3 regions of the Anoxynatronum sibiricum genome follow, and region 1 is predicted to be linked to each of the others. Evidence: riboswitches for the same ligand, from Rfam matches in the RefSeq annotation. Region 1 holds a riboswitch; each other region holds the start of a gene.
The links. A riboswitch is a leader RNA that binds a small molecule or an ion and turns the genes downstream of it on or off. The one in region 1 is predicted to bind cobalamin.
Positions count from the first base shown of each region.

Region 2: linked by a shared signal. The riboswitch ahead of AAIG11_RS11755 (CbiQ family ECF transporter T component) and the one ahead of AAIG11_RS04960 (ABC transporter substrate-binding protein) in region 1 are both predicted to bind cobalamin.
Region 3: linked by a shared signal. The riboswitch ahead of AAIG11_RS04130 (cob(I)yrinic acid a,c-diamide adenosyltransferase) and the one ahead of AAIG11_RS04960 (ABC transporter substrate-binding protein) in region 1 are both predicted to bind cobalamin.

Region 1 covers NZ_JBCITM010000003.1:269,862-280,482, forward strand. The annotation lists gene cobU (bifunctional adenosylcobinamide kinase/adenosylcobinamide-phosphate guanylyltransferase) at 1-467, shown strand, start outside; gene cobS (adenosylcobinamide-GDP ribazoletransferase) at 515-1,249, shown strand; gene AAIG11_RS04955 (histidine phosphatase family protein) at 1,303-1,941, shown strand; cobalamin riboswitch at 1,985-2,168, shown strand; gene AAIG11_RS04960 (ABC transporter substrate-binding protein) at 2,250-3,209, shown strand; gene AAIG11_RS04965 (FecCD family ABC transporter permease) at 3,210-4,250, shown strand; gene AAIG11_RS04970 (ABC transporter ATP-binding protein) at 4,282-5,553, shown strand; gene AAIG11_RS04975 (cobyric acid synthase) at 5,537-7,108, shown strand; gene cbiB (adenosylcobinamide-phosphate synthase CbiB) at 7,105-8,049, shown strand; gene cobD (threonine-phosphate decarboxylase CobD) at 8,079-9,176, shown strand; gene AAIG11_RS04990 (5'-nucleotidase C-terminal domain-containing protein) at 9,273-10,621, shown strand, end outside.
Region 2 covers NZ_JBCITM010000012.1:24,911-35,531, reverse strand. The annotation lists gene AAIG11_RS11785 (ATP-binding protein) at 1-1, opposite strand, end outside; gene AAIG11_RS11780 (response regulator) at 28-180, opposite strand; gene AAIG11_RS11775 (ATP-binding response regulator) at 162-1,520, opposite strand; gene AAIG11_RS11770 (chemotaxis protein CheB) at 1,568-4,165, opposite strand; gene AAIG11_RS11765 (hypothetical protein) at 4,252-4,386, opposite strand; gene AAIG11_RS11760 (fructose bisphosphate aldolase) at 4,635-5,522, shown strand; cobalamin riboswitch at 5,740-5,918, shown strand; gene AAIG11_RS11755 (CbiQ family ECF transporter T component) at 6,126-6,839, shown strand; gene AAIG11_RS11750 (energy-coupling factor ABC transporter ATP-binding protein) at 6,836-7,627, shown strand; cobalamin riboswitch at 7,801-7,981, shown strand; gene AAIG11_RS11745 (hypothetical protein) at 8,146-8,628, shown strand; gene AAIG11_RS11740 (CbiM family transporter) at 8,690-9,298, shown strand; gene AAIG11_RS11735 (hypothetical protein) at 9,298-9,762, shown strand; gene AAIG11_RS11730 (ABC transporter substrate-binding protein) at 9,792-10,621, shown strand, end outside.
Region 3 covers NZ_JBCITM010000003.1:81,446-92,066, forward strand. The annotation lists gene AAIG11_RS04090 (aminotransferase class V-fold PLP-dependent enzyme) at 1-124, shown strand, start outside; gene AAIG11_RS04095 (C4-dicarboxylate TRAP transporter substrate-binding protein) at 236-1,294, shown strand; gene AAIG11_RS04100 (TRAP transporter small permease) at 1,376-1,879, shown strand; gene AAIG11_RS04105 (TRAP transporter large permease) at 1,879-3,168, shown strand; gene AAIG11_RS04110 (GntR family transcriptional regulator) at 3,182-3,850, shown strand; gene AAIG11_RS04115 (zinc-binding alcohol dehydrogenase family protein) at 3,893-4,918, shown strand; gene AAIG11_RS04120 (tagaturonate reductase) at 5,008-6,459, shown strand; gene AAIG11_RS04125 (UxaA family hydrolase) at 6,456-7,943, shown strand; cobalamin riboswitch at 8,218-8,408, shown strand; gene AAIG11_RS04130 (cob(I)yrinic acid a,c-diamide adenosyltransferase) at 8,533-9,075, shown strand; gene AAIG11_RS04135 (ABC transporter substrate-binding protein) at 9,228-10,621, shown strand, end outside.

The DNA of each region.
Region 1 (10,621 bases):
TGCGCATTCAACGTCATCGGCAGCAAAGACCGTCTTCCTGGGAAACGCTGGAAGCCTATTATGGGTTTCGCCAATGCCTTCCAGCCTGGCAGGGAAAAGTGGAAGGTATTATATTGGACTGTATCACATTGATGATCACCCATCTCATGCTGGAAAATGCTCCCGAAAACTGGGAATCATTGACACCGGAAGCACTGACTGCATTGGAAGCCCGTGTTGACAGAGAGATGAATGAGTTGGTGAAAGTTCTCCGGGAGATGCAGGTGCCAGCGGTGTTGATTACCAATGAGGTGGGCATGGGCATAGTTCCCGGTGACAAAATGTCCCGGGATTTTCGTGATATTGCAGGCAGGGTGAATCAACGCCTGGCAGAAGCGGCTGATCAAGTGTTTTTGGTGGTTTCCGGCATTCCCCTCTGCTTGAAGAATGCCGCATCAACCGACCCCACAACCCTGTCAATCGATTGAATCTGTCTGCAGCTTATGCGCTGGAGAAAATGAAGGGGTGAGACGGGATGTTCAACAGATTTTTACATGCCCTCCAGTTTTTAACGATTCTTCCAGTTCCCACTCAATCAGTGTCAGATGATACCTACCATCAAACCATGGGATGGTATTCCGCTGCAGGCATCGTCATTGGATTAATGACGGCCGGCATTTACTGGCTGATAGTTCAACAGTTACCAGTGCAGATGGGTGTGCTGACAGCCCTTTTCTTCCAATTTTTCTTGACAGGTGGTTTGCATTTGGATGGTTTGGCTGATACCTTTGATGGGTGCATGAGTGGCCGTGATCGAAATCGCAAACTGGAAATTATGAAAGACAGCCGATTGGGGACTCATGGAGCCCTGATTTTACTTTTTGTTCTGCTGTTTAAACTGACTGCATACACAGCTCTGCCTGGTCATCTGCGAGTTACCTGCCTGGTTCTCGCACCTGTTATGGGAAGACTGGCGCTGGTGTTGGGTGCCTGGAAAAGTGTATATGCCCGTGAAAATGGGCTGGGAAATCTATTCATTGGGAAGATCACTTTGTTTGAGGTTATTTTGGCACTGGGAGTGTGCATGGGAGCATTAGTGGCGACCCGTCAAATTGCTATGGGAGGTGCACTCCTGGCGATACTAATGACAGTTGCGCTTGGACGCCATATTATCACTCGTTTGCTTGGCGGCATGACAGGCGATACGCTGGGTGCGCTGAGTGAAATATCAGAAGTTGTATTTTTGATGATAGTCTTGCTGGCTCATTGAATTGAACAGGGCATGCATATCATAATCAGACAACATCAAGAGGAGTGAAACAGATGAAGATCATGCTCATCAGGCATGGTGAAACCAACCACAACCTGGAAAATCGAATGAGTGGCTGGACAGAAGCAGTTCTCAGTGACAAGGGAATCCGGCAGGCAGAAGCACTTGGAAGATGCCTGGCAGGAGAAAATCCTGATAAGGTCATCACCAGCGGCATGAAAAGAACTGATCACACAGCACAACTGGTCTTTCCCACAGCATTGCAGCAAAATCGGATAGAGATCATGGAAAATCTGAAAGAAATGCATTTTGGCACCTTAGAAGGAATGACCATGGATGAAATTCGCGATCAACATACCGATGAATACACACAGCTGATGGAAAAACGTGGCCGGTATACATTTCCGGGTGGGGAGAGTCTATACAGCTTTCACCATCGGGTAAGTGAAGCGGCGAAGGAACTGTTAATCTGTTCAAAAAAAGCAAATGCCTGCCAAATAGCCGTTGTGGCACATTCCGGCACGATTCGAAGTCTGCTGGCTCACTGGATTGCCAATGACTGGCAGGCTCACTGGCGTTTTCAAATTGACCACTGCAGTATCAGTGTGATTTCTTTTCATGACACATTTCCCGTCTTGCAAGGATGTAATGATACTCACCATCTTACAGATCTGAATGATTTATCGGGTTGACAGTGAAGTGTTTTCAATGGTAGGCTGAGATTGATTTCAAACTGAATATATTTAACTCAAGAGTGATGCTTGTATGGAAGCAGAGAGGGAAGCTGGTGTAAATCCGGCACGGTCGCGCCACTGTGAGGGGGAGCTGGCTGCACAAGTCACTGGAGAACTACTTCCGGGAAGACGCAGCACAGGCAATGAACCCAAGTCAGGAAACCTGCTCATGAAATAATGACGGCTTGCCTGCGCGAAACAGGTGACTGGTTTTTTTGTGATGAAGACGGATAACTGAAGATGAATCGAGAAACGAGGAGAACGATATGGGAAATCGACGACGGATGAATAAGGGCTGGCGGTGGGCATTGATTTTACTGGCGGTGGGGCTTTTTATAAGCGCCTGCAATGCTGCCGATCAGCATTTGGAGACAGATCATCATGAAGAGCCTGAAAGAGAATCCGGCGTTGACCTTCAGATTTCAGAGACGCATCCATTACGAATTGTATCGCTGTCACCCAGCCAGACAGAAACATTATTTGCGCTGGGATTGGAAGAACAGATCATTGGCGTTTCCGACTATTGTGACTACCCGGCGGCGGCACTTGAAAAAGAAACGTTGGGAAGTTCTTGGACCATTAATCTGGAACGAATCATTGAACTGGCACCTGATCTGGTGTTTACCTTCTCAGGTGGGCAACCGGAAGCAGTGAATCAAATGACTGCCATGGGAATCACGGTGATTGATATGACACCGGAATCTGTTGAAGCAGTATTTGAGTCAATTATCGAAACTGGAAGACTGACAGAAACAGAAGCGACGGCAACGGCGCTGGTGGATCAGCTAACCACCGAAATGGATATGATTGTTGGAAAAGTCAGTGAATTGCCGCGAGTTCCCGTTTTTTATCAAGTGTGGGATGAACCATTACAAACAGCTGGTCCGGGGTCTTTTATCCATGAACTGATACAATTGGCCGGCGGCGAGAATATCGCGGGAGACGCTGAAGGTGCGTATCCCATGTATAGCGTGGAAGCGCTGGTGGAAAAAAACCCAGCCATCTACTTTATGCCGCCACATGTGGCAGATTTCGACAGTATGACTGAAGCTGCAGCAGAAGCTTATCGGGATGAAGTGCGCCGGCGACCAGGTTACGATCAGATTGCTGCTATTCAGAATGACCGTATTGAACTGATGGAGCCTAACATTGCTTCCCGGCCGGGGGCTCGTATTGTTGAAGCATTACGCCTTTTTGCAGAAGCCATTCATCCAGAGGTGTTCTAAATGAGGCAAACACATCGCCGTTCATTGATTTTTACAGGTCTTATGGGTGTGTTGATCATGGCTGTTGTGTTGGCAGCTTCTGTGGGAGCTGCCGCCATTGCTCCTGGAGACGTGCTGCGAGTGATTGCCTCCTATCTCCCCTGGCTGGGAGATCGGGTGGATGTTTCTTCGGTATCTCTGGCCCATGAATCCATCCTGCTGCACATAAGACTGCCTCGCATTGCCCTTGCTTTTCTGGTGGGAGGCAGTTTGTCAGTTGCCGGATCAGCAATGCAAGGGATGCTGAAAAACCCTATGGCCGATCCCTTCATTATGGGAACATCATCTGGTGCGGCGCTGGGGGCGGCTGTGGCCATTGTGCTTCGGTTGAATCAAAGCCTGCTTGGTTTTGGAGCGGTTTCGATGATGGCCTTTGCAGGTGCACTGCTGGCAACAAGTATTGTGTATCGGCTGGCCCGAGTTGGTGGCCGGGTGCCGGTAACGGCATTGTTGTTGGCTGGCATTGCCACCGGTCAGTTTTTCACGGCCATTCTGTCATTTCTAATGGTAATGGCCTCACGAGATGTGAACAGTATTGTATACTGGACCCTGGGCAGTCTATCTTCCAGGGGATGGCAGCATGTGGGCCTTGTGGTGCTTCCGGCATTGTTTGGAACCGCTGTGCTAATGTTCTATTCACGTGATCTGAACCTGTTGCTGCTGGGTGAAGATACAGCTGCCAACACAGGGGTGCCGGTGGAACGGGTTAAACGGGTACTGCTTATCACCAGCACTTTGATGACTGCCTTTATGGTGTCTGTCAGTGGCATTATTGGCTTTGTGGGTTTAATTGTTCCCCACGCCACCCGGTTTTTCACTGGGCCCGATCATCGCTTCCTCATTCCTGCTTCGGGGCTGGCCGGTGGTATTTTTTTAATAGTGGCAGATACGCTTTCCCGCACCGTTATTGCGCCTACTGAATTACCGGTGGGTATTCTAACAGCCATGGCGGGTGCTCCCTTTTTTATTTACCTGTTACGCCGGTCAAAAAAGATCTCGTAGAGATCTCTTCAATGGGTGAGGATGAAGCTTCATGGGAAAAACCATTCAATTAAACAACCTTTCATTTGCCTATAATGAAAGACAGATTCTGAAAGCTTTGAATCTGGTCATTGGACGAAAGACATTTTTATCCATCATTGGTCCCAATGGCAGTGGCAAAACCACACTGCTAAAAAATATTGCACGAAACTTAAAGCCTACCGACGGCGGCATACTCATTGACCAACGGGCACTGGAAACATATGGCAGTGCCGAACTGGCCCGGGAAATGGCAGTTGTTCACCAGCAGACAGATATCGGGGCTGCCTTTACCGTGCATGATGTGGTGATGATGGGAAGAAATCCGCATCTGACCCGTTTTCAGCAGGAAGATGCCCATGATCGTCAAATAGCAGATCAGGCAATGCAATGGACCAGCGTAGATCATTTGGAAGAGCGATTAATCAATGAAATCAGCGGTGGTGAGCGTCAGCGGGTGATGATTGCAAAAGCATTGGCACAGGAGCCAACGCTCCTGCTGCTGGATGAACCCACGTCTTTTTTAGACATCCATCATCAAATTGAGATTTTAGAGCTGCTGAAAAAACTGAACCAGGAAAAAGGGATTTCTGTTATTGCAGTGATCCATGACCTCAACCTGGCGGCTCGGTACAGTCAGGAGGTTTTACTACTCCATCAGGGAAAGGTGCTGGCACTGGGAGCGACAGAAAAAGTGATGACAGCTGCAAATCTGGAGCAGGCCTACCATATGGAGATGATGATTGACCGTAATGCTTACACCGGGAGTCTGCAAGTCTGCCCTGTATCACTGCGGCAACGAAAATCCCGCACACAATGCATTCATGTCATCGGTGGCGGAGGAATGGGAAAAGAAGTGATTCAGCGGCTTCATCAGGATGGCTGGCAGGTTTCCCTGGGAGTGGTCAATAAAGGAGACAGCGATGCAGAGCTGGCCACAAGGCTGGGAATGACCATCATTGAAGAAGAGCCTTTCTCAGATATCCAGGCGACAACACTTCATTCAGCAGCTATTGCTGCCAACAAGGCCATGGCAGTGATCCTCACCAGCATTCCCATTGGCCGGGGAAATCTGGCAAACATTCAAATGGTCATGGAGCAGCAGAAGAGTGGAAAAACCGTCATTCATTACAATACCTATCTCCCTCATGTTGATTTCGATTATGTGAAAGGTGAAGGAGCGCGATTATTGGAAGAAATGGCTCTGGCAGGGATGGAAAGTACCAATGATTTAGATCAACTCATGGCTCAATTGGAGGCGATGGCGCATGAAGCAGAAGCATAAACCGAACCTCATGTTACAGGGGACGGCTTCCTCGGTGGGAAAAAGCATTTTAACAGCTGCGTTTTGCAGGATTTTCAAAGAAGATGGTTACCGGGTGGTACCCTTTAAATCTCAGAACATGGCATTAAATTCATACATTACTGAGACAGGGCTTGAAATGGGAAGAGCTCAGGTTTTTCAGGCGGAAGCAGCAGGGATAAAACCACTGGCAGATATGAATCCCATTCTTCTAAAGCCCACCGGTGAAAAAAGCGCACAGGTGATCGTGCGGGGAAAGGTGCTGGGAAATCGAAGTGCCATGGCCTATCACCAAATGAAACCATCTCTGAGAGAGACGGTCAGGGAAGCCTACGAAGCGCTGGAGGCCTCGGCAGATGTGGTGCTGCTGGAAGGCGCGGGAAGTCCGGCTGAAATCAACTTGCAGGAACATGATTTGGTGAATATGGGGATGGCTGACATGGTTGATGCACCAGTACTTTTAATTGGAGACATTGATCGGGGCGGTGTGTTTGCTTCTTTGTATGGCACCCTGTTGCTGCTTCCGGAAGACCAGCGTCATCGAGTAAAAGGGCTTCTCATCAATAAATTCCGTGGTGATCTTGAGATATTAAAGCCTGGACTCAAGCAGCTGGAGGAACTCACTGGTTTGCCGGTGGTTGGCGTGATCCCTTATGGTGACTTTGATATCGAAGAGGAAGATGGTACAGCCGAGAGATTGTCATATCGTCCGCAGGCAGCCGAATCAAATGCGTTACAGGTGGCGGTCATACGCCTGCCCCGCATTTCAAATTTCACAGATTTTCACTGGCTGGAGAAACTGCCCGGAGTCGAGCTTCGATATGTTCAACGACCTGAAGAGGTTGGTTTGCCTGATATGCTGATTATTCCCGGTACTAAAAATACCCTGGCAGATCTGGCCTGGTTACGCCATCAGGGGTTGGACCAGATGATCTGGAAGGTGCGGGAGCAGGGTGGCATGGTTTGCGGCATCTGTGGGGGATTTCAAATGTTGGGTACCTGGCTGCATGACCCCTTGCAACTGGAAAGTGATCATGGCTCCATGCCCGGACTGAACTTAATTTCTGCAGAAACTGTTTTTGAATCGGAAAAAACCACCACTCAGATCACAGGGCGAGTGAAGTGGTCTTCAGCAGTTCAGGTGAATGGAAAACATGATCAACGGTCGATTCTGTCAGACGGCTATGAAGTGAAGGGATATGAGATTCATATGGGACAGACGATGTTGAGTGAAGGAGTGGCACCCTTTGCCCAGCTCACAGACAGATCTGGCGGTCAGCGGATGGATGGTGGCATTTCTGCCGATGGGAAAGTGTGGGGCACCTATCTCCACGGCATTTTTGACAATGAGGATTTTGTGACAGCATTACTCAAATCTCTTTCTAAATCGGGTGACAGTTGGGATGTTAAAGCGATGCCATCATTTGATGTCTATAAAGAAGCTCAGTATGATAAACTGGCAGCAACTGTTAGAAATTCAGTGGATATGGCTGCTATTTACCGGATGATGAATCTTTCATCAGGAGACAAATCATGATCATATTGATTGCCTACATCCTTGATTTAGTTTTGGCTGACCCGCCTCACTGGCCTCATCCGGTTCGATGGATGGGTGTTCTCATCAGCTGGTTTGACCACCGTCTTCACTGTTCAGAACAATCCGGCCATTGGCAAATGTTCAGGGGGGGGATCATGGTTGTCCTGGTGGTGATGGCTGCAGGGGGTGCAGCCACTTTGATTCTGAAGGTGGCGTCATCGTTTCATATGTGGCTGGGTACTATACTGGCTGGCTGGCTGGCCTACACTTCCCTGTCGGCAAGAGGGTTGAAACTGGCAGCCCTGGATGTACTGATGCCACTTGAACAGAATAATCTGACCAAGGCAAGACAGGCATTATCAATGATTGTTGGACGCGAAACTGAGAACTTGACAGAAAAAGAAGTGGTGCGGGCTACTGTGGAGACAGTGGCGGAGAATTTTTCTGATGGTGTGGCAGCGCCCCTTTTTTATTTGGTGCTGGGAGGCGTTCCAATGGCTATCATGTACAAAGCAGTGAACACGATGGATTCCATGGTGGGGTATCGGAATGAGCGATACCTGTTTTTCGGACGACCGGCTGCACGGCTGGATGACATTCTTAACTGGGTACCTTCCAGATTATCGGTAGTGCTGCTGGCAGCGGGAGCCATGTTAACGGGAAACAATGCGCTTCAGGCATTGAAGATTGCCTGGAGAGATGGAAAAAATCACAAGAGTCCCAATGCTGGTTGGCCTGAGGCAGCGGTGGCGGGTGCCCTGGAGGTGCAACTGGGAGGCACCAACATATATTTTGGCCGACCTGTGGAAAAACCCACCATTGGCGATGAGCAACAGGAGTTGACCCGTGAAGCCATTCGCAAAGCTGTCGCGCTGTTGGATGCAGCTGCGTTGGTGGCGGTAATTGCCAGCATATTGAGCCTGTTGGCAATAACCTGGTAAATCTCAAATATTTAAAGGGAGTGCTTTCCATGCACGGAGGAAATGTTCATGCAATTCAACGCCAGACAGGTATTCAGATATCTACGCTGCTGGACTTCAGCGCCAATATTAATCCGTTGGGAATACCTAACGCATTACTGGAGATCATGAAAGCTTCCCTTGAAGAGTCTGTTCATTACCCAGACCCCGATTATCACCGTTTGTATGAGTCTATGGCCCGGTTTTTTCAATGCGATCAGGACCGCCTGGTGATAGGCAATGGCGCAGCTCATGTGATCCATGAGCTCTTGACACTTCTGCAGCCTCAAAAAGTACTTTTAATGGCTCCTACTTTCAGCGAATACCGACAAGCTCTTGAAAAGTGCGATACGACCATAATAACACTGTCACTGAGTTCGGAAGAAACCTTTGACCTGTCTCTTGATCAGCTGGAAAAGCAACTTCAGCAGGGAATAAATTTGTTGATTCTCTGTAATCCCAACAACCCAACCGGCAGATTAATCTCGATTTCCCAAATGAAACAAGTGCTGGCCATGTGTCGTGACCACCGGTGCCGATTACTGGTGGACGAAGCTTTCATCGACTTCACCACGAATGAATCCATTGACAGTCTTGTGAAAGAAACAGCCCATTGGCAAGAACTCATGGTGATTCGAGCCTTTACTAAAATATTTGCCATACCAGGTATTCGACTGGGGGCAGCTGTATTGGGAGATGTAAATCTGGCATCAAGAGTTCGAACGCACCTGGTACCATGGAGCGTTAATGCAGTGGCTGAAAGTATGGCGGATTTTCTCAATACACAGGAAGCAGCAAATTATCTTTCTCGTTCAGTTGCATTGGTGACAGCAGAACGGGAATGGATTTTCAGCAAACTGCAAAAAATAGCTGGATTGAAGCCAGTGCCGGGAAGTGCCAACTATCTGCTGGTTGCCCTTGATGAATCTGCTCCGCCGGTGGAGGCGTTGCAGCAATACTTGCTTCAACATGGTATTATGATACGCAACTGCAGCAACTACGAGGGTCTTCATCATCATTGGTTTCGTGTGGCGGTACGCAGACGTGAAGAGAATCAGAAACTGATTGACCATCTTAACTGTTTTTTAACACAAAATGCACAGAATTAACGGGAAAAGGTTTTTCTCTTTGAATATATTGGGTATGTATTCACTGCGTTTGTCGTGTATTTCATGAAACAACTCAAATTAAAAGGAGGATGTGTAATGATGACAGGCAAAGTAAACAGGAAGCTGCTCCTGTGGGTGATGGTGATTGCCCTGATGTTCAGCAGTTTTGGAACCCTGGTGGTATTTGCGGACGAGCACGCAGAATCGTTAATTATTTTGCATACCAATGATATTCACGGTCGGGGAGAGGCATTTGGCAAACTGGCAACACTTGTCAGCCAATATCGCGGCGGTGACCATCAGGTACTGCTCCTGGATGCAGGAGATACCTTTCATGGGATTCCCTTTGCCACGGTGCCTGAAGGTGCCAGCATTGCCACGCTCATGAATGCTGTCGGGTACGATGCCATGACCGCCGGGAACCATGACTTTAATTACGGGCAAAGTCGATTGGTGGCACTGGATGGACTGACAGATTTTCCGATTCTGGCAGCCAATGTTTACAAAGCTGATGGTACCCGATTGCTGGATCCATATGTGCTGGTTGAAATGGATGGTTTTACTGTGGGCATTTTTGGACTGGCCACGCCTGAAACCCTGTTCAAAACCCATCCAAACAATGTGACCGGACTGACTTTTGCTGATCCTGTGAGCGAAGCAGCAGCAATGGTGGAAGAGCTGAAAGATATGGCAGATGTGATTATCGCCATTGGTCATTTGGGAATCGACGAAGAAACGGAGTATGCGGCACGCAGTAACGCAGTGGCGACAGAGGTTGATGGCATTCATGTCTTTGTTGATGGTCACAGCCATGACCTGTTGGAAGATGGTATGATGGCTGGTGACACACTTATCGTCAGCGCTGGATACCATGGAAGTCACATGGGTATTGTCGAGCTGAGTATTGTGGACGGCCAGGTTGTTGAAACAATGGCAGGAGTAGTTGTTGTCAGCGGAGATGAAGAGCTTGAGGCAAATGAAGCGGTGACAGAAATCTTTGCGGCTCAACAGGCTGAGCTGGAAGAAATGTTGGCTGAACCACTTGGAAGCACAGCAGTGAAGCTTGAAGGTGAACGAGACTTTGTGAGAACCGGTGAAACCAATCTTGGAAATCTGATTGCAGATGTCCTCAAAAATGCTTCGGGAGCAGATATTGCCTTCACCAATGGCGGCGGTATCAGAGCTAGTATTGAAGCTGGTGTGATCACGCGGGGTGATGTTGTCACAGCATTTCCTTTCGGCAACAACATTGAGGTTAAAGAAGTGACGGGTGCCGTCGTGAAAGAAATACTGGAACACGGTACACGTGCCTATCCTGAAGCCAGCGGCGGGTTCCCCCACGTGGCAGGGATGTCTTATCAGATAGACCTGAGCCGTTCTGTGGGTGATCGAATTGTCAACCTGATGGTGAATGGTGAGCCCATTGATATGGAAGCAAGCTATCT
Region 2 (10,621 bases), on a different contig from region 1:
TCGATAGCACTCCTTTGAAGATGCGGGTCAACGTTCGTTTGTTTTTCCCATCAACTGATGAATCAAGATTTCCAGTTTCGTATCTCCAAAGGGCTTTGCCAGGCATTCATCCACGCCGGCCTCGAGGCACTTTTCCCTGGAATCGGCAAGCACATCTGCCGTCAGCGCAATGATGGGCATTGGAGAGTGTCTGTCATTGATTTTTCCAGAATACATGTGAAATAGAAACTGCTGCCGACGCCTTCCTGACTCTCAAACCATATGGCACCTCCCATTTTTTCCACCAGTCCCTGGCAGATGGACAGCCCCAGCCCACTCCCCCCATATTGACGGGTCGTCGATAAATCGGCCTGGCTAAAGCTTTGGAACAAAACATGTCTTTGATGGCTTGAAATTCCTATACCTGTATCTTTCACAGCAAATTCAAGTTTGATCTGGCGTGTGTTCTTTATGTCAATTGGTTTCACCCTCACCGTGATGGTTCCGGCATGTGTAAATTTAACGGCATTCCCAATGAGATTGGATAACACCTGTCTGATTCGGAAAGGGTCGCCTCTCAGAAGCGGCAGTTCACCCCCGTCATGAAGATGAATCTGCAAATCCTTTTTCGCCGCAGCTACCCGAAAGACGTCTGCCGCTTCCTGCACCACCCTTTTCAATTCGAAATCGATGGTTTCCAGCTCGATTTTCCCGGCTTCTATTTGAGAATAATCAAGAATGTCTGTAATGACTTTTATCAGCACATCAGACGTGGTTCTTGATATTTTGACATACTCCTTCTGTTCATCTGAAAGGGGCGTCATTTCAAGCAGCTGCAGCATGCCCGTCAGTCCATTCAGCGGCGTTCTGATTTCATGGGACATATTGACAAGAAACTGGCTTTTTACTGCATTGGCAGCTTCAGCTTCTTCCTTCGCTTTGATCATTTCCATTTCAGCCTTCTTGCGCACCGTAATTTCTTCCAATATGACCCGCCAAACTGTTACCCCATCGACATCAGCTGCAACAGCCGTGGTCAGATGGGCCCAGAAAGGTGACTCTCCCGAACACACCAGTCTCAGTTCACATTCCTGAGACTGGTTGGTCTCAAGCACTTCTTTTCGATGAAAGTAATAGACATCCTGGTCTTCTTTGAGAATGAAGCTGGTGAATGGTCGCTGGACCATTTCTTTTCGCGAGGCTCCCAGTAAATTAGCCGCCGTGAGGTTTGTCTCAAGTATCAGTCCTTCTTCGCTTAACGTACAGTACCCCACCGGTGCCAAATCGTACAGATCAAAATATCGCTCCCGGGAAGTGATTAACTCTGCCTGCATCGTTCTCAGCTCTTCATTCTGAATTTCCAGTTCAATTTGATGAACCTGCAACTCATGAAGTGTTTCGCTGATCTCCCTGGGAAGTGGTGACGCATCCTCCGCAGCCACCCCCACCGGTCTGCCTCTGATCAGCTCTTCAGCCTGTTCCCGCAGTCGCTGGTCAACACCCTTGTCTTTCTCATTTGTTTTCTGGTTTTCGGTTGTCATGCAGGTTCCTTCCTTTCTCAATTGCTAAAGGAGGTGATATCACGCCATTATTTCCGGTTCACAAAGGTCAGTACGGCTCCTTCGATCACATTTTCGAGGGTACGATAGGGCTGAATGTACATGGTGTACTGGTTGCCTTCAATCGACTGCACTTCCACCTCTTTTGGAACAAGGGTGTCCAAGACCGCCCGGGTATCCTCTACCAGGCTGTCATAGCCCATCAGGTTGTTGACGATATGCCCCACCGGGCGCCCCACATCACTCAGAATCAGATTAATGATCTGTGTGGCGGTGGGCGTAAACCGCATGATGCGCAGCTGATGATCCACAAACACGGTGGCGATCCCTGTACCTGCCAGCAAGTTGTTCATGTCGCTGTTGACCCTTGACAGGTCGGTCACCTTATTCTGCAGCTCTGCATTCACCGTTGCCAATTCTTCAACCATTGATTGCAATTCTTCCTTCGATGTTTCCAGCTCTTCATTGGTTGACTGAAGCTCTTCGTTCACAGATTGCATTTCTTCATTGGATGACTTAAGCTCTTCATTGGAAGTTTCCAGTTCTTCGTTGGTCGCCTGAAGGTATTCTTCCATCTCTTGGAGTTCCTGTTTGAGACGTGCATTGCGCAGGTCATTTTCAGGATCATGCGCCATTTCCTTCACGGTACACTGATCGATGACAGGCATTGGCTCAGGAGCTTCTTCCAGAATGATGAGGTACAGGGACTCTTTCTCTGAAGATAGTGTCTTGGTGAAAACGGATCGAATGGTCATGTTTACCATGGTGAAATCGCCATTGATCTTCACCTTCAACCCCTGATGCCGGGCGGTTTCTTTGGAGGCCGCCACCTTGTGAAGCGCCGTTGTCAGGGGGCGTTTTAATCCTTCTCTGGCCATTCTGATGATGTTTCTGTCAAATTCACCCGGCGCCGGCTCCAGGTACTTGCCGCTTTGACCATGGAGATAGAGCAAATCGCCTTTCTCATTGACCAGTGCCCCTGCCAAATTCATGTGCTGCAACAGCCCTTGATCGGTCAGATAGCGCAAGGTGGGTTCTGTGGTGTTGGCCCTTTTTCCCTTTGATGGATGAGAAGTCCGCTCATCGGCGACCGCCGCCGGGGGCAGGTATTGCCTGACGATGTCTCTATTGGTCAGCGGGTTGTTTTCTTTGCGCTGGTAGATCTTGTGTTTGCGATCCATGTGCGAAAACATTTCGCTGAACTCCCCCACAGATTCTGAAGTGCCTAAAAATAGAATTCCACCTGTGTTTAATGCGTAGTGAAACAGGGGTATCAGTTTTTTCTGCATGTCACTGCCCATATAGATCAGCAGGTTTCGGCAGCTAATGAGATCAATCCTTGAAAAAGGCGGGTCTTTCACCACGCTCTGCTCTGAAAAAATCAACAGATCACGAATGTTTTTTCTCACCCGATAAAAACCCGGACTGCCATTGGTGCGATTGGTACCGTGGGCCTCATTTGGTTCAGGTGTAAAATGCCGGGCCAGTCGCTCTTCTGAAATATCGGTGGCGATACCGGCAGGATAAATACCGGCGCGCGCTGTCGCAATGGCTCTCTGATCAATATCAGTGGCAAAAATGTGAATTTGGTCATTTCGTTTCATCTTCTCCTGATATTCGGAAATCAGAATGGCAAGGGAATAGGCTTCTTCACCGGTGGAACAGCCAGGCACCCAGATGCGCAGGGGGATCTCTGGGGGTCTGTTTGCAAAAAGGGTTTCAACATGTTTTTCCAGGGCTTCAAAGGCTTCTGGGTCTCGAAAAAAGCTGGTAACCCCAATGAGGAGATCGCGAAAAAGTGCCTCCACCTCCTGGGGAGTCTGCTGCATGTATTTCACATATTCTTCAAGGGTATCTGTTTGATGCACCGCCATGCGTCTTTCAATGCGGCGGTTAATGGTACTGGGCTTGTATTGGGAAAAATCATGCCCTGTCTGGTTTCTCAGCAGCGAAAATATTTTCTTCTGCACATCTTCAGTGACCTGCGTCGCTTCAACCGGCAGAACCGATTTGCCATAATGGTGGGCTGCATAAGCCATCAATTGTGCCGGCATCTCTTCAGGAGAAAGCGTGTAGTCCGCCAGGTTTGTCGCGATGACACTTCTTGGCATTCCGTCATAATCAGAGGAATCCGGGTCCTGTGCCATGACCATGCCGCCTTCTTCTTTTACCGCTCTTACGCCAAGGGTGCCATCACTGCCGGTGCCAGACAGCACAATACAGATGGCGCGTTCATGCTGATCTTGTGCCAGCGAACGGAAAAAGAAATCAATGGGCAGCCGCTGCCCCCGGGGGGCCGTCGGTTTCTCAAGTTGCAATGCACCCTGCGAAAGTGATAAGTTATAGTTAGGCGGAATAATGTACACACAGTTGGGTAAAACAACCATGCCATCCTCCACTTCATACACTTTCATATGCATATCAGTGAGCCGCCGGATCAAATCTGCCAGCAGGCTTTTATGATCGGGTGCCAAATGCTGCACCAGGACAAAGGCCATGTCAGGCTGTTTGTCAGCAGGCATTCCTGAAAAAAAAGCTTCGAAAGCTGCTAAGCCGCCTGCGGAAGCGCCAATACCGACAATGGGAAACTGGTTTTTTGAGGAGTGTTCTGTTTTCTCTTCCGGCATAAAAGATGCCTCCTAACTTAATAAGTACAGGTAAGTCGTTTGCTTTTCAGATTTTTCTGATTCCATCATCTTATATCTACCCAAACTCATCGCATCCACCCAAATTTATTATTTTTACCCATTTTTTTTGTTTTTATCCATTTTTTATCCACATTTTTAAATCCATATTTATATTTCTTATCCCCGCCAATCGATGTCAGCCAAATTACCCATGCGTACACCGACTTCTCCTCGCTGCTTCAAATGAGATACTCCTTTTGTTCAACAACGTTCAACAACTTTCACTAGCTTTATCCAGCAACTCTCACCCCTGGCCTTCAAATCCTGATAATTCCTTTCCCGGGAAGCGTTTAAACCCATCGAATCCGGATATCATCTTACTGCGGGATCACGTTACAGGCTTACCCGTATATCGATCTGCATGTGCAGGTTGACTCGTCTTGTCGAAATATGGAAATGGGGTAAATGCATGAACATGCACCAGCTTAAAAAAATGGGCAACGGCAAGGGTTTCATTGCGGCACTCGACCAGAGTGGCGGCAGCACCCCCAAAGCATTGGCAGCCTACGGCATCTCAGAAGACCAGTACACCGGTAAGGAGAAAATGTTTGAACTCGTCCATGAAATGCGCTCCCGAATCATGACCAGTCCCGCTTTCACTTCTGGTCATATCCTGGGTGTCATTCTGTTCGAGCAAACCATGGACAGTTTAGTTGACGGCATGCCCACCGCAACCTACTTATGGGAAAAGAAAGGGATTCTTTCCTTCCTAAAAGTTGACCAGGGGCTGGCAGATGTTTCAGAAGGCGTCCAACTGATGAAGCCCATGACTGGTTTGGATGAGCTGCTGGCGCGCGCTGTAAAACATCACATATTTGGCACAAAAATGCGTTCTGTGATCAAAAGCGCTGTTCCCGAAGGGATTCGAAAAATTGTCGACCAGCAGTTTGATTACGGGAAGCAGATTCTTGCAGCCGGACTGGTTCCCATATTAGAGCCGGAAGTGGATATTCACAGCACCGACAAAGCCGAATCTGAACGGCTGTTGAAAATTGAAATTCTCAACCATCTCGACCAGTTGCCTGAAGATGCACTGGTAATGCTGAAGCTCTCCATACCAGATCGGGATGGTTTTTACCAGGATCTCACCACCCATCCCCGGGTTCTGCGCGTGGTGGCTTTATCCGGCGGTTACAATCGGGAAGAAGCCGTTGAACGCCTGTCCCGAAACCCGCATCTCATCGCCAGTTTCTCTCGCGCACTGGTGGAAGGGCTGACCGCACAGCAAACAGACAATGCCTTTAATGCCATGCTGAAAGATGCCATTCGGGATATTTACATGGCATCCATCACCTAACACCGCCGGCTTTTTGATTTTTGCATTGCTGCCTCCCCGGCAGGCCGACTTTCCCTTTGCCGGCGACTGCAATTTGACAAGCCTTTCGCCAGCACCTATACTGAAGTCAGAAGAAACTTGAAGAGGCTTAAAGAACGTGAAGAAGCTTGAGAAGGTTAAAGAAGCTTAAGAAACTTGAGAAGATTAAAAGAAGCTTAAAGAAGCTTGAGAAACTATATGACATTGATTTGTTTAAGGTGCTTTCGCAGGAAAGAGAATCGGGAAGACCGGACATGCCGGCGCGGACCCACCACTGTGAATGAGGACAATGCCCTGACAGGCCACTGGGTGACCCTGGGAAGGCAGGGCGGCGGAAGACTCATGAGCCAGGAGACCGGCCTTGAACAATGACCATTGCTGCCTGCCGCAGCGGTGGTTTGACATGGATTTTAGATGGGAAAATCCCTGGTGGCTCGCAGCCTGCCAGGGATTTTTGCATTGAAACCATGAGCGCATCAGTATGAAGTATCTTTTGACTATTGACTATCAATCTGATGACTATCAATCTGAATCAGAAAGCAGGAAGCCTTCATGCCCACGCCGCCCGCAGCCAACCACGCTTCAATGCTGAGATCAACCTCATTGCTGGTGACCCACCCCGGCCTTGCCATTGTCAACGCCTTTGTGGTGCTGTGGGGCATGGTGCTGCTGGAGCGGCCGGAAACAATGGCACTGCTGCTGCCAGTGCTGTTGCTTTTTCTGTTCACCGGCAACCGGATGACTCCCGCCGCCTGGTGGCGGCTTCTCATGGTTCTGCCCATGCTGCTGGTACTCACCCTGCCCCTGCTCATCGCCCAGGGCTGGCCGCCGCCCCATGAAAACCGTCTCATCGCCGCCACCCTGGCCCTGCGGATCTTCAACGCCACCCTGGTGCTGATCTACCTGGGCACCAGCCGCAGCCGCGAAGCATTGCTGGAAGGCCTCACCCTTCTGAAAATGCCTGAGGTGATGACCACCATTCTCCTCCTCAGCTTTCGCTACTTCATCATGGTGCGCCAGGATGTCATCAGCGGTCGCCGGGCCCTCCAGTCCCGGGGCATGGAAAAACTGTCCCTTAGAGAGCAGCTTCCCTTCTGGGGAGAATGGATCGGCGGCTTTTTTCTGAAAGCTTCCGATCATTCCGAACAGGTTTACCGGGCACTGAAGGCCCGGTCTTTCAATGGCCACATTCCCTCAGAGACACCGCCCCCCATGGGGCTTGTGGAGAAGGGTGTCACCCTGCTGCTGATCCTGTTATTTCTGTGTTTCATCTTTCTGGAAAGGGGGTTGCTGCCATGATGGTTCACATCCAAAACCTGTTCTATACCTATGGAGACGGCACCACCGGCCTGAAGCAAATTCACCTGCAAATTGCCCCCGGCCGACGCACCGCCCTGCTGGGCGTCAATGGCAGTGGTAAAACCACGTTGCTGTACCACCTGAACGGCACTTTTCTGCCCCAGCAGGGCCAGGTAACAGTGCTGGGCATTCCCGTCACCCGCCAGACGCTCCCCCAGCTGCGGCGGCAGGTGGGATTTCTCTTTGATTACCCAGACCACCAGCTTTTTGCCACCACCGTTGCCCGGGATGTGGCCTTTGGCCCCCGGAATCTGGGATTCTCCAAGACAGCAACAGCCCAGTCTGTCACCCGTTCCCTTGATCAGGTAGGCCTGGCCGCACTGGGAGAAAAGCCGCCTTATCAGCTGAGCCTTGGGCAGAAAAAACGGGCGGCCATTGCCGGTCTGCTGGCCACCGACCCCCAACTCATCGTATGTGACGAACCTTTTTCAGGCCTGGATCCCCATGCTCAGGAACAGTTTCGCCAGGTATTGGATGAGTGGATTGCCCAGGGACGTTCCCTGATTTTCAGCACCCATGATCTGGAACTGGCCTATGCCTGGGCAGACGAAGTCATTCTGCTGCGGGAAGGGGAAGTGCTGGCCCAGGGCCCGCCTCTGGAGGTGCTCACCGACGCTCCCTTGCTGACAGCCGCCAAGCTCCCCATGCCCCTGCTGGCCCGGCTTTTTGCCGGTCATCCCCGTCAGCCCCGAAATGTTGAAGAAGCCCTGGCCTTGATAAAGGACTGAGCCTCAACTCAAAAGTGATTCAACTTCATTCGCTTATTGAGAGAAGATCGAGGTGGCGTCACGCCTATCGAGGTCGAGCAACTTCTGATGCATGACCCACAGACGTATGACCTGCAGACGTATGACACACATTTGACAAACAGGCTTTCTCCCCCTATACTGAAGGTAACTGAATCGGACAATCCTTTTAAGGTGCTTCGAAAGAAGAGAATCGGGAAGCCGGGCAAGCCGGCGCGGACCCACCACTGTAGATGATGACAATGCCCTGTCAAACCACTGGATCAAAAGATCTGGGAAGGGAAGGGCGGCGGAGGAATCATGAGCCAGGAGACCGGCCTTGAAAGCAGCCAGCAAGCATGGGATGTATGCCTGTTTGGCGACCAGAGGATTTTTGATGGGAAAAACCCTTGGCCAATGGCCAGGGGATTTTTTTTGTCAGTCCTGTCCCTCCCTGAAAGGATCATCTATTCAGCTCACATACACCACGTTCACATCAACCTTTTTGGGAGGAATCAATCATGAAAAAAAACATTTTGAGCCTGACCATCCTGCTGCTTCTGGCCGCCCTGCTGTTCCATGGATGTACCGGCAGCACTGCCGAAAATGACCATGGCCACGAGCATGGCGACCTGCCCTACGAATGGAGCGGCGAACTGAATCTGGAAATCGGAACTTACGAAATCACTTTTGAAGAAAGTGAAGATGAATCCATGGACCTGGCCTTTGTACTGATGGATGGTTCCATCACCGATCTGGAACATCACGGCCAACACGTGCTGGAAGCAGAAAAAGAAGTGATTGCCGCCGATGGCACCTTCACCGCCCTGCCGGATTACGGATACACCCTGAAATTGAACCCGGCGGGTACTCATTTTTACTTTACCATTGAAGAAGCGGGGCGGTACATGCTTTTTGCCGAACACCTGCCGGAAGAGTTTAACCTGCAGTTTTTAGGCCAGACCGGCGAAGTCCTGACCCCCGAAAATCAAATAACCCACTAAGCGAATGTACACCAAGAGATGATAACCACTCTTGAACACCCATCAAAGGAGGCAATGAGCCATGCATTTAGCCGACGGTGTGTTGAACGCCCCCACCATCGCCATTACCTATGCGGGTACCGCAGCCCTGGTTGGCTATGGTCTGAAACAGATTCAGGAAGAAGAAATCCCTAAAATCAGTCTGATGACAGGCACTTTTTTTGCCGTCTCCCTCATCAGCATTCCCGTGGGCCCCTCTTCCATTCATCCCCTCATTGCAGGGCTGCTGGGAGTGATGCTGGGACGCCGGGCACCCGTCGCCCTCTTCATCGGCTTGCTGCTGCAAGCCATCCTGTTCCAGCACGGCGGTCTCACCAGTCTGGGGGCCAACACCCTCATGCTGGCCATTCCTGCCCTCACCGCCCGCCAGGTGTACCTGCGGCTCTCTCTGAGTCCCTTAGTGAAGGGAATGGTCGCCGGCGCGCTGGCCACCGTGCTCACCGTGGCTATTCTGGTGCTGTTGCTGGTAACCAGCCAGCCCCTCTTTGCCCGGGGTGCCGCCTCAGTGGTAAACCTGCTGATCATCGGCCACCTTCCCCTGGTGGCCATCGAAGCCGTCGTCACCGGCTTTGCCCTGCAGCTGATGGCCCGGGCCAAACCCCAGTGGCTTGAAGAAGGAGGGGTTGCCTGATGCTGGTTTTTCCGTCTTTTCCGTTTTTCTCCAGCCGCCATCGACTGATTTTTCCTGCTATTTCAGCCATGGTCATCATGAGCGCCATGCTCTTCATGGCCCTGTGGCAGCCAGTCTGGGCCCACTCCCTGCACATTGATCCCCTTGAAGGGGACCGGGTGCAGGTTTCCTATGACGGAGGCGGCTTTTCCCGCCGCACGGTGGTCACCGTACTGGACCCCATCGGCCACGTGATGGAAGAAGGCCGGCTGGATGATGAAGGGATCTATGCTTTCGGTCATCTGGAAAACCCCCACACCATTCTGGTGGATGACGGTTTGGGCCACCGGGCCCAGTGGATCGTCGGCACCACCCAGCGCCGGCTTCACAAATGGCCTGTGGTGGGTGGTATGTGGGTGCTTTTCGGAGGCGTCGCCTGGTTCTTCCACCGACGAGTCCATCACAAGCGGTCTGTGATTTCATGAAAAAAACACACCTGAAAGAAGGTCAATCAATGAAACAGTTATCTTTAGTCCCTCTCCGCAAAACGAATCAGCTCCCCACCAACGTCTTTCATGGAAAACAGCCTTTTACACTGCTGCTCACCCTCCTGTTGGCGATGATGCTTCTTATCACTGGTTGCAGCCCCGCTGCCCCCGCTGCAGCGAACGAACCCGCCGGTACCCCCGCAGCTGAAAGCACCGCCCCCGCTGTGGCAGAAGCCAACACCCCTGTTGACCCTGACGCTGAAATTGTACTGGCCGGCCGTCGTAACCTGGCCCCCGGCGAACGGGACGCCTACTACTGCAGCTCTATTCTCTTTGTCTGGGAACCCCTGGTGAGTCAGGACAGTAACGCCTCTCCCATTCCCGGCCTGGCAGAAGACTGGGAAATGTCAGAAGACGGCCACCAGTGGACCTTCCACCTGCGCCAGGGTGTTACCTTCCATGACGGCACCCCCTTTGATGCCGATGCGGTGCTGGCCAATTTTGAACGTATGGGCGGGGAAGTCAAAACGTCTTCTTTCTATCCCCTTCATGTCGACACCCACTACCCCAATCTGCAGGAAGTGCTCAAAGTGGATGACCATACGGTTCAGCTGGTCTTTTCCCAGCCTGCCCCCACCCAGCTTTACAACATGGTGAACTTCGGCAGTGCCATGTACAGCCCTCACAACTTCTCAGAAGATGGTTATTTCAACGGCCTTGCCCAGGGAACCGGCCCTTTCCGCCTGGTGGAAAATGTGCTGGATGAATACCTGGTACTGGAACGAAACGAAGATTATTACGGCGAAAAAGCCGTGGCCAACACCATTCGCATTCGAGTGATTCCCGATGTGGACAC
Region 3 (10,621 bases), 190 kb from region 1:
ACGGGCGCATCAAACTTTGGGGACTTTTCCTACAGGAACAGTGCGGTTCAGTTTTGGATATTTCAATACATCACAGCAGGTACATACAGCCTTAAAATCCCTGAATGAGTTGTTAAATAAATAATTAAGTTCTTTGGGCTTGACAAAGGAAAACGAATTCATTAGACTGTAATATATCACTGATATATTACAAGAATATCAGTGATGACATTATCAAAAAAGAGGAGAGTGACGTATGAAAAAACGTATGACTGCCATTCTGTTGTTGTTTCTGGCACTGGCAATGGTAACAGCCTGCTCGAGTCCGGCCCCGGCGTCTCCGGCTGCCCCAGCCGAAAGTGAAAGTGCAGGTGGTGCTGATACCCCTGCTGCTGCAGCACCTGTTGTGATTCAAATTGGATATGAGAACCATCCTGGTGAGCCGGTGGACCTGGCTGTGAATGAATGGGCCCGGTTGCTGGAAGAACGCAGTGGTGGTAATATGAAGATGGAAGTTTTCCCTTCAAGTCAGCTGGGTTCCAAGAATGACATCATTGACCAGATGCTGGCAGGTTCTTCAGTCATTACCCTGGCTGATGGTGCTTTCTACGCAGATCGTGGTGTACCAGACTTTGGAATTGTCTTCGGACCATTCATTTTCCCCTCATGGGATGATGCCTGGCGTCTCATCGAAAGCGACTGGTATGCGGAGCAATCAGCACTGCTGGAAGACCAGGGACTGAAAATTCTCTCATCCAACTGGAAATACGGCGACAGACACACCCTCACCAAAAGTCCGGTGCGTACGGTTTCAGATCTTCAGGGCATGAAGATTCGTGTTCCCAATAACACCATCCAAATCAAAGGCTTTGAAGTGCTGGGCGCAGCGCCCACACCCATGGCCCTGGGCGAAGTATATACTTCTCTTCAGCAGGGAACCATTGACGGCCTTGAAAATCCGCTGCCGGTGCTTTATAACGGCAAGTTCCATGAAGTTGCCAAATACCTGAGTCTGACTGGGCATGTGCGTAACTTTACCACCTGGATTACCGGCACGCAGTTCTTTAACACGTTGACAGCTGAGCAACAGCAATGGTTGATGGAGACTGGCAATGAAGCCGGATTCTTCAATAATGAGCTGGCTGACGAAGCAACGGAAGAAACCCTGCAACTGTTCATTGACGAAGGTGTTGAAGTGATTGAAGTGGATATTGACGAGTTTGCGGCCGCTGCCGAAGTCTTTTACTCACTGCCTGAGTTTACTTCCATCTGGTCAGAAGGTCTTTATGAAACAGTGAAAGAAGCCATGCAGTAGACTGTGATTCATAATCTGTAATCAATCAGCCGGGAAGGCGGGGGAAACCCGCTTTCCCGGTTTAAATGGAAGGACAGGATGATGGTGAAAAACAAGCCACTGAATTATCTGCTGAATCTGGATCTGGTTTTAACCGGAGCTGCCTTTCTGGTATTGGTAACCATTACCTTTGCCGGTGTCATTATGCGCTACTTTGTGAACCGTCCGCTGGTCTGGCTGGAAGAAGTACAGCTGATGTGTTTTGTATGGATCGTTTTTTTTGGTGCCGGTGCCGCCTTTAGAACCGGCAGTCATGTCGCGATTGACATGCTGGTGGATCGCTTCCCCCAACAACTTCGAAAAATTGTGGAGATATTGATTTACATAGCGGTTGTTCTTGTACTCGGCTATTTTATGATTCAGGGCTGGAGTCTGGTGCAGCAGATGGGGCAGACCAACCGTCTCACCAATATCTTCAAGATTCCTTACACCCTGATTTATGCTGCTTTTCCCATCGGGTGCGTGCTTATGATCATCAATTACTCCATTGCCACATATACACAGGTATTTAAACCGATGATTGTTGGAAAGGAGGGTGACGCGTAATGGAAATCAGCGTAGTGGGCCTCTCGGCTCTCGTGTTGCTGCTCTTATTGTTTTTAAAAGTTCCGGTGTTTGTTTCAGTACTGGCAGGCTCGTTGATCTATTTCATCAATACTCCCAGTGTACCGCCCCAAATCATTGCCCAGCGCGTCATTGCCGGCATTGAGAGTATTCCCCTGCTGGCTATTCCTTTCTTTGTTGCAGCAGGCGTTTTCATGAACTATTCCGGTGTTTCCAAACGGGTCATGCAGTTTGCCGAAGCTATTACCGGTCATATGAGCGGCGGCCTGGCCCAGGTGAACGTCCTCCTATCAGCTCTGATGGGTGGTCTTTCCGGTTCCAACCTGGCAGATGCGGCCATGCAATCCAAAATGCTGGTGCCGGAAATGGTCAGAAAAGGTTACTCCAACGAATTTTCGTCGGTGGTCACCGCTACCTCCGCTATGGTCACCCCTTTGATTCCTCCAGGCATCGCCATGATTCTCTATGGCTCCATTGCCAATGTATCCATCGGGCGGCTCTTCATTGCCGGTATTGGCCCGGGTGTTCTCCTGACCATTTCGCTGATGATGCTGGTTTCTTTTTTGTCAAAACGACGGGGATACAAACCGGTGCGGGAGAAAATGATTGCCGGCAATGAACTGACCAAAGCCATTGGTGTGGCAGTACTGCCTCTGATGCTTCCGGTCATCATTATTGGGGGAATACGCCTGGGTATTTTTACTCCCACCGAAGCTGGTTCTGTGGCCATTGTCTATTCCTTGATGCTGGGTGTGGTTTATCGGGAAATGAACCTGCGGGATTTTCTGAAGGGGTTGAAAGAAACCATTACCAGCACCGCGTCTATCATGATCATCGTAGGTGCTGCTTCAGCTTTTGCTTGGATTCTCACCCGGGAACGGGTGCCTCAAACCATCACCGAATTTATCGTCAGCAATGTGGATAACAAATACCTGTTTCTCATGATGGTGAATGTATTTTTGATTGCAGTGGGTATGTTTATAGAGGGAAATGCGGCCATGATTGTACTGGTGCCCTTACTGGCACCGGTGGCAGCGGCTTATGGCATTCATGAAATTCACTTTGCCATGGTTTTCATCTTCAATATGGCAATTGGAGCTCTCAGCCCTCCCATGGGAACCCTCATGTTCGTCACCTGTGGCATCACCCGGTGCCGGATCAGTGATTTCATACGGGAGGCGGTACCTTTTTACATCCTCCTGTTCACTTGCTTAATGCTGCTGACATTCTTCCCCATCTTCTCATTGGGGCTTGTGAATCTAATTTACTAGAAAAGGTGATCCCATGAAACCAGCTGAAGCCGTAAGAACTACCCCCAAGCTGCCCTTAAAGGAACAGGCGTACCACCACCTGAAAGATCAGATCATCAAGTGTCAGGTAATGCCTGGGAGCCTTCTTTCGGAGAATGACATTGCCCTGGAGATGGGCATCAGTCGAACTCCTGTACGCGAAGCCATTCTGCGCCTCAGTGAAGAGGGCTTTATCACCATCTATCCCCGCAAGGGGATGATTGTTTCGCCGGTGTCCTTTAAAGACATTCAGGAAGTTTTTCAGATTCGCATGATGATTGAACCCCAGGCCGCCGTGCAGGGAAATGCCAACATGACGCTGAAAGAACTGCAGCAGTGGGCGAGTGCTTTTGAGGCCTTTCAACTTTGTCCCGAGCGGGCCTGTTTTGAGCGGTATTTTGAGCTGGATCTGGGTTTTCATCAATATATGATCAGCAGCCTTCAGAATGAACAACTGAGCCAGTTCATGGACCATGTGTATGACCGGGATTATCGGATTCGGGCGCTGTCAACGGTGGTGGAAGAAGACATCGAAAAACGCTCGCGACCAGAGCACATGGACATATTGGAAGCCCTCATCAGCCGGGAACCTCAGCGAATTACCAGCGCCATTACTGAACATCTTGAAAATGCCATTGGTGCAGCCAAGGCAAAAATTCGATAATAGTAACTTTTATAAGAAACCATACAAGCAGAGGAGAATCCCATGGAAGCAACAATGAAAGTGGTGCATATTGATGCACCCGGCAGTATTCAAATTGTGGAAAAAACAGTGCCCATTCCCCAAAAAGGCGAGGCACTGCTAAAAGTAAACTATTGTGGTATTTGCGGCTCTGATATCGCCACTTTCACCGGCAACCAGCCTTTTGCCACCTATCCCCGTATTCCCGGTCATGAGTTTTCAGCTGAGATTGCAGCCATTGAGCCCAATGAAGCAGCCCTTGAAGTGGGGATGCAGGTCACTGCTAACCCGTATTTCAACTGTGGATCCTGCTATTCCTGCCGCCGTGGTCTGGTGAACTGCTGTCAACAGAACGAAACCATGGGTGTGCAACGGGACGGCACTTTTTCAGAGTATATTGTGATGCCCATTGAACGCATTTATCCTGGCGATGGATTGGATGCCAAAAATCTAGCTCTTATTGAGCCCTTCACCATCGGGTACCATGCCGCCAACCGGGCAGATATTCAGGCAGGTGAAAAAGTGTTGGTGCTGGGAGCCGGCGCCATTGGGATCTTCGCCATGATTTCTGCCAGACTGAGAGGTGCCAAGCTGTATGTGGCAGATTTTAATCAGACACGTCTTGACCACGCCCTGCAATTGGGAGCCACTGACGTGGTAAATTTGGGAGAACGGGACCTGATGGATGCAGTCAGGGAATGGACCAACGGCGATGGTATGGACACAGTGATGGAAGCGGCTGGAATTCCTGAAAGCTTTCTCAATGCCATTGAGGCAGCAGCCTTTGGCGGCAAGCTTTCTCTCATTGGTAACGGTTCCCGTGAAACCACCTTCAACCACTCTGTATTGTTGAAAAAAGAACTGAATGTATTTGGTTCCCGCAACAGCCTTCATGATTTCAAGCCGCTGATTGAGCTGGTGAAGTCTGGGGCTGTGGCGATTGAAAGCATGGTCACCCATGTCTATCCTTTTCAGGATTCCATTCAGGCTTTTGAAGCACTGGTGCAATCCCCCGCAGATAAACTGAAAGTATTGATTCGTTTTGATTAGAAAAAATGCTTAGGTGGAGCGCTTTAAGGGGCTCTCCTGAGCATTTTTGATGTAAGAGATCATTAGCCAGAAGAACAGGAGGAACTTCCATGAGATTGAATCATGAACACCTTTCCAACCCCACCCGACATCCCATTCAAGTCATTCAATTTGGAGAAGGCAACTTTCTAAGGGCTTTTGCCGACTGGATGATTCATCGAATGAATCACGAACTGAACTGCCGGATGGGTGTTGCTGTGGTACAGCCTCGCAACAGCCAAAAAGTAAAAGAACTGATGGCACAAGACGGCCTTTACACTCTTATTACCCAAGGAATCCACCAGGGGGAGCTGAAGCAGGAGATCACTGTCATCGACTGCCTGCAGGAGGGTGTCAACACTTATGAGAATTATGATGCCTATTTAAAGCTGGCAGAAGCTCCTGATTTGAAGCTGATGATTTCCAACACCACTGAGGCTGGGATTGTCTACAGCGAAACTGATGAGCTGTCAGATCGCCCCCAAAGCTCTTTTCCAGGCAAACTCACCGCTTTGCTGTATCATCGCTTCAAGACTTTTAAGGGGGATCCGTCAAAAGGACTATTGCATCTTCCCTGCGAACTCATTGAAGAAAATGGGAGCAAACTGAAAGAAATTGTGTTGAAACTGGCAAAGCGCTGGCAGCTGGAACCTGCTTTTATACAATGGGTGGAGAAATACAACATTTTCTACAATACACTGGTGGATCGTATCGTTCCTGGTTATCCTGTCGACGAGGCAGCCACCCTTGAAAAAGAAATGGGATATACCGACCCCTTCATGGTGACGTCAGAATGGTATCATCTATGGGTGATTGAAGGGCCTGATGTGATTAAGGATATTTTTCCGGCGGATCAACTGGGGATGAACGTGCTTTTTGTAGACGATCTTGCCCTTTATCGTGAGCGTAAAGTGCGCATTCTCAACGGAGCGCATACGGCCATGGTTCCTGTGGGATACCTCTATGGGCTTGAAACCGTTGGGGAAACTGTGGAGAATGACATTACCGGAGCTTTTGTGGCCGCAGTGATGTATGAAGAAATTGCGGCCATGGTGCCCATGCCGGCGGCAGAAGTGAAAGCGTATGCCGACAGTATCCTGGATCGTTTCCGAAATCCTTTTATCCGTCACCAGTTGCTGAGTATCTCTCTGAATTCCATGAGTAAGTTCAACACACGTCTCATGCCCACCTTGAATGACTATGCCGCCAAAGGTGAAAACCTGCCTGCCAGAATCCTCTTTTCATTTGCCTCCCTGCTTTATTTCTATCGAGGTAAGCGGGGCGACGAAATCATTCCACTGTCAGATGATCTCCATGTGCTGGAAGCCTTTTCTAAACAGTGGCAAGCCTGGGAAAATCACGAAATCTCTCTGGAACAGTTGGTGACCGAGGTGCTGGCCATGGAATCAATCTGGGGCCGAGACCTGAATCAGGTAAAGGGACTTGCCCAGGGTCTGGTAAGTCACTTGAAAACCATTACGACCAAACCCTATGCGGAAGCCCTTCAGGAGGTGCTGAAATGAAACCCGTCATGCAAATTCATTCCCGGGACAACGTGGTTGTGGCACTGAAACCGCTTTCAGCTGGAGAAGCCATAGCCATTAACGACAGGCAAATCCTGTTGCAGGAAGATATTCAGCCGGGTCATAAAATTGCGCTCACTGCCATTGAGGCCGGTGAGCATATTATTAAATATGGGTATCCCATCGGCCATGCCGTTAGCCCCATTAGCCCGGGCAGTTGGGTTCACTCCCATAACATGAAAACCAATCTTTCTGGTACCATCAGCTATACTTATGAGCCAAAACAGGAAACCATTTCCACCATTGATGGCCCTGCCACCTTTCAGGGTTACCGTCGGAAAAACGGCCTTATTGGCATCCGCAACGAGCTGTGGATTGTACCCACTGTGGGTTGTGTCAATGGCATTGCTGAAATGATGATCAACCAGCTGGGAGAAGAAGTGGACTTGAAAAAAGTGGATCATGTGCATGTGTACAAGCACAGTTACGGCTGCTCTCAATTGGGCGATGATTTGGAAAACACCCGCACCATTCTGACCAATCTTGTGAAACATCCCAATGCCGGCGGCGTGCTGGTGCTGGGTCTTGGGTGTGAAAACAACACCATCGACTCATTTCGGGAAGCTCTGGGTGAGGTGGATGATGAACGGGTGAAGTTTTTGGTGACCCAGAAGGTGGGAGATGAAATTCAGGCTGGCGTGGAGATGCTCAAATCTCTTTACGAGACCATGCTTCAGGACCGGCGGGAGGAAGCATCGCTGGCAGAGCTGAAGATCGGTCTTAAGTGCGGCGGGTCCGACGGATTTTCCGGCATCACAGCCAATCCACTGCTTGGCGCATTTTCCGATTACCTGATCAGCCGTGGCGGCACGACAGTACTCACAGAAGTGCCAGAAATGTTTGGAGCAGAAACCATCCTCATGGGTCGGGCAGCCTCAGAGGCTGTTTTTGATGACATTGTTCATCTGATCAATGACTTTAAAAATTATTTCATCGAACATAAGCAACCGGTATATGAGAACCCGTCTCCGGGGAATAAAGATGGGGGCATCACCACACTTGAAGATAAATCTCTGGGGTGCACCCAAAAAGGCGGCAAATCACCGGTAGTGGATGTGCTGAAATATGGGGAGCGTCTGAAAAAAACGGGACTGAACCTGCTGAACTCACCGGGAAACGATTTGGTATCAGCTACTGCCCTGGGAGCTTCCGGCTGTCACATGGTGCTCTTTACCACCGGCAGGGGAACTCCTTTCGGTTCATTCGTCCCCACCATGAAGGTATCCTCCAACAGTGCCATCCACCAATTGAAACCCCATTGGATTGATTTTAATGCAGGTACGCTATTGGATAAACACACCATGGATGAACTTTTGGCTGAGTTTGTGGCCTACGTGGTGGCAGTGGCCAGCGGAGAGAAACTGAATCACGAAAAGAACGGTATCCGGGAAATTGCCATCTTTAAGACTGGCGTGACACTGTAAATCCATCGGTTCAATAAAATAATCTCAACACAAAATAACCACTCCCAGACGCGGTTGTATGGTGAGTACTTTAGTAGTGATCCTCCTCATCCAAAGCATGGATGCAGCAGAAGAACGGTTGATAAAAGTGTTAAAAAACAATGAAATCCCTGAAGATATTGGTTAAAAAACCAGTATTTTCAGGGGTTTCTGCATATCAAAGAAGATTCGTGTTCTGTCTGGTGATTTCCAAGCCTGTTTGACTTTTGAGAAGGCCTGTGGTACCATCGACTTAATTGAATGATTGTTTTACGGTGCCCGTCAACAACCAGACGGGCTAAAAGGGAAGTGGGTGAAAATCCCACGCGGTCCCGCCACTGTAATGCTGAGAGAAATATCAGAACCACTGTTGCCTGCGGGTAATGGGAAGGAGATATTTCATCGATGACGCAAAGCCAGGAGACCTGCCGTGAAATGCTCCAGATTTTCCACGGAAGATGGAAAGGAGGAAACGCCAAAGAGATGCTTTGTGTTGGCCAAAACCCTTTTTCATGACTTGCGGAAATGGGTTTTTTTGTGTTGTTCAGCAAATGGAATGGAGGCACAGAAAATGAAAATATACACGCGTAAAGGAGACAACGGTGAAACAAGCCTGTGGAATGGCGACCCCATCTTTAAAGACGAAAGCCGTGTGGAATGCTACGGAACAGTGGATGAGTTAAACAGCTTCATCAGTGTTGCCAGAGAAAGCATAGAGAATGAAGAGGTTGTCAGAGTACTGACAGACATTCAGTTGGAACTGTTTGTGGTGGGGGGGGAACTGGCAACCCGAAACCCAGAAAAATTGAAAGCGGTGGTGACACAGGAACATATATGGAGGCAGGAGAGAATCATTGACGTGTTCATGAGTCGGGTGCCAGACATTCACCGTTTCGTTATTCCAGGAGAATCGTTGCCCGGAGCGCATCTTCATGTGGCCCGCACTGTTTGCAGGCGGTTGGAAAGGCGTATTCTGTGGCTTACCCGGGAAGAAGAAGTCAGTGATCTGGTGCTCACCTATGTGAATCGATTATCAGACACGTTATTTGCACTGGCGCTTTATATGGACATGAATGAAACCAACAGCCTGCATGACACGGCAGCGAATCATTGAAGGCATAAAAAAATGATGCTGCGGAAATTCTCAATAAGCATTCAATCAACACGTGGCATGTCAGCAGTCATCAGCCAGCAGCCAGCAGCCGGCAGTCATCAGATCTTCAGCGAAGGAAACAGAAGGCGCCGGCAATCAAAGGAGGAAAATGGATGCAGTTCATTAAAAAGAATAGTGTTCATCAACAGCAGGTGCGCGTTATCGTCGATTTGACAGTGATGGGATTAATGGTAATGATGTTGATATTAACAGGATGCAGTAACAGTGCATCTCCTGCAACCCCACAGGGAGAATCTGACAGAGTGATGGAAGTTACCGATGAAGAGAACCATCCAGGTGATGAAGCATCTGATGAGCCGGTGGTTGTGCGTCTGTCGGGAGGAGATTACGGATATCCCCAGCCTTATACCACCCATTCCAGAGGGCCTGGGCGCTACAAGGTAAATCTAATTTTTGATCGATTGGTGGAAAAAGATGAAAATGGATTTGTTCCATGGCTGGCCCGAGACTGGGAAATCAGTGAGGATGGCCTTTTGCTGACGCTGTACTTGCAGGAAAACGTGATTTGGCATGATGGCACCCCTTTCACCGCAGATGATGTGCTGTTTACATTGGCATACAGCAAGGCATTTCCCCCTGTGGGCTATGGAGGCTTACTGACAGATGATGCCTTTGTAGAAGATGTTCGAAAGGTGGATGACCACTCCCTGGAGATTTACCTGAGAGAAGCTTATGCCAACTATACAGAAGAACTGACAGCGCTGAAGATCATTCCCCGGCACATTTGGGAAGGTGTGACAGATCCTGAAAGTCTCACCGGCAGCGAAGGTGTCATTGGGACAGGTCCCTATCAGCTGACCCACTATGACGCAGAGCACGGCACCTATCGACTGGAAGCGTTTTATGATTTCTGGGGACCGTCTCAGGCAGTGGATGTCATTGAGTTTGTGCCTGTGAGTGATGAAGTTCTCGCCTTGGAAAATGGGGACATTCATTTGGCGAGTATACCGGTGGATGTCATCCAGCGCTTTTCAGACGAGTCGGTCTATGGCCTGATTGATGTGCCAGGCGTATGGGGCTATCGGCTGCGCATGAATCTACAGCAACGCCCTGAGCTACAGCAGCGTGAAGTGCGTCAGGCTTTGGCCTATGCCATTGACCGACAAGATCTGGTGGAGAAAATTGCCAGAGGAGCCGCCCTTCCTGGCAGTATGGGGATTCTCCCTCCCGACCACCGGTGGTACCATACGAACCTGAATCCTTACGCGCCCGATGCGGAAACTGCCAGAGCGTTGTTGGCCTCTGCCGGGTATGAACCAGGAGAACTTTCTTTTACTCTTTTGACAGGACAAAACCAGGAAGTGCGCATGGGAGAGCTGATTCGAGAGCATCTGGAAGCAGTAGGAATCACTGTGACCATTCAGTCAGTGGACAGCAATACCCGGGACCAGCGGTTGGCGGAAGGAGCCTATGAAATCGGCCTTACGGGACATGGAGGCTGGGCCAGAGATGCAGATTATCTGAGGGATCGTTTTGCACCAGATGC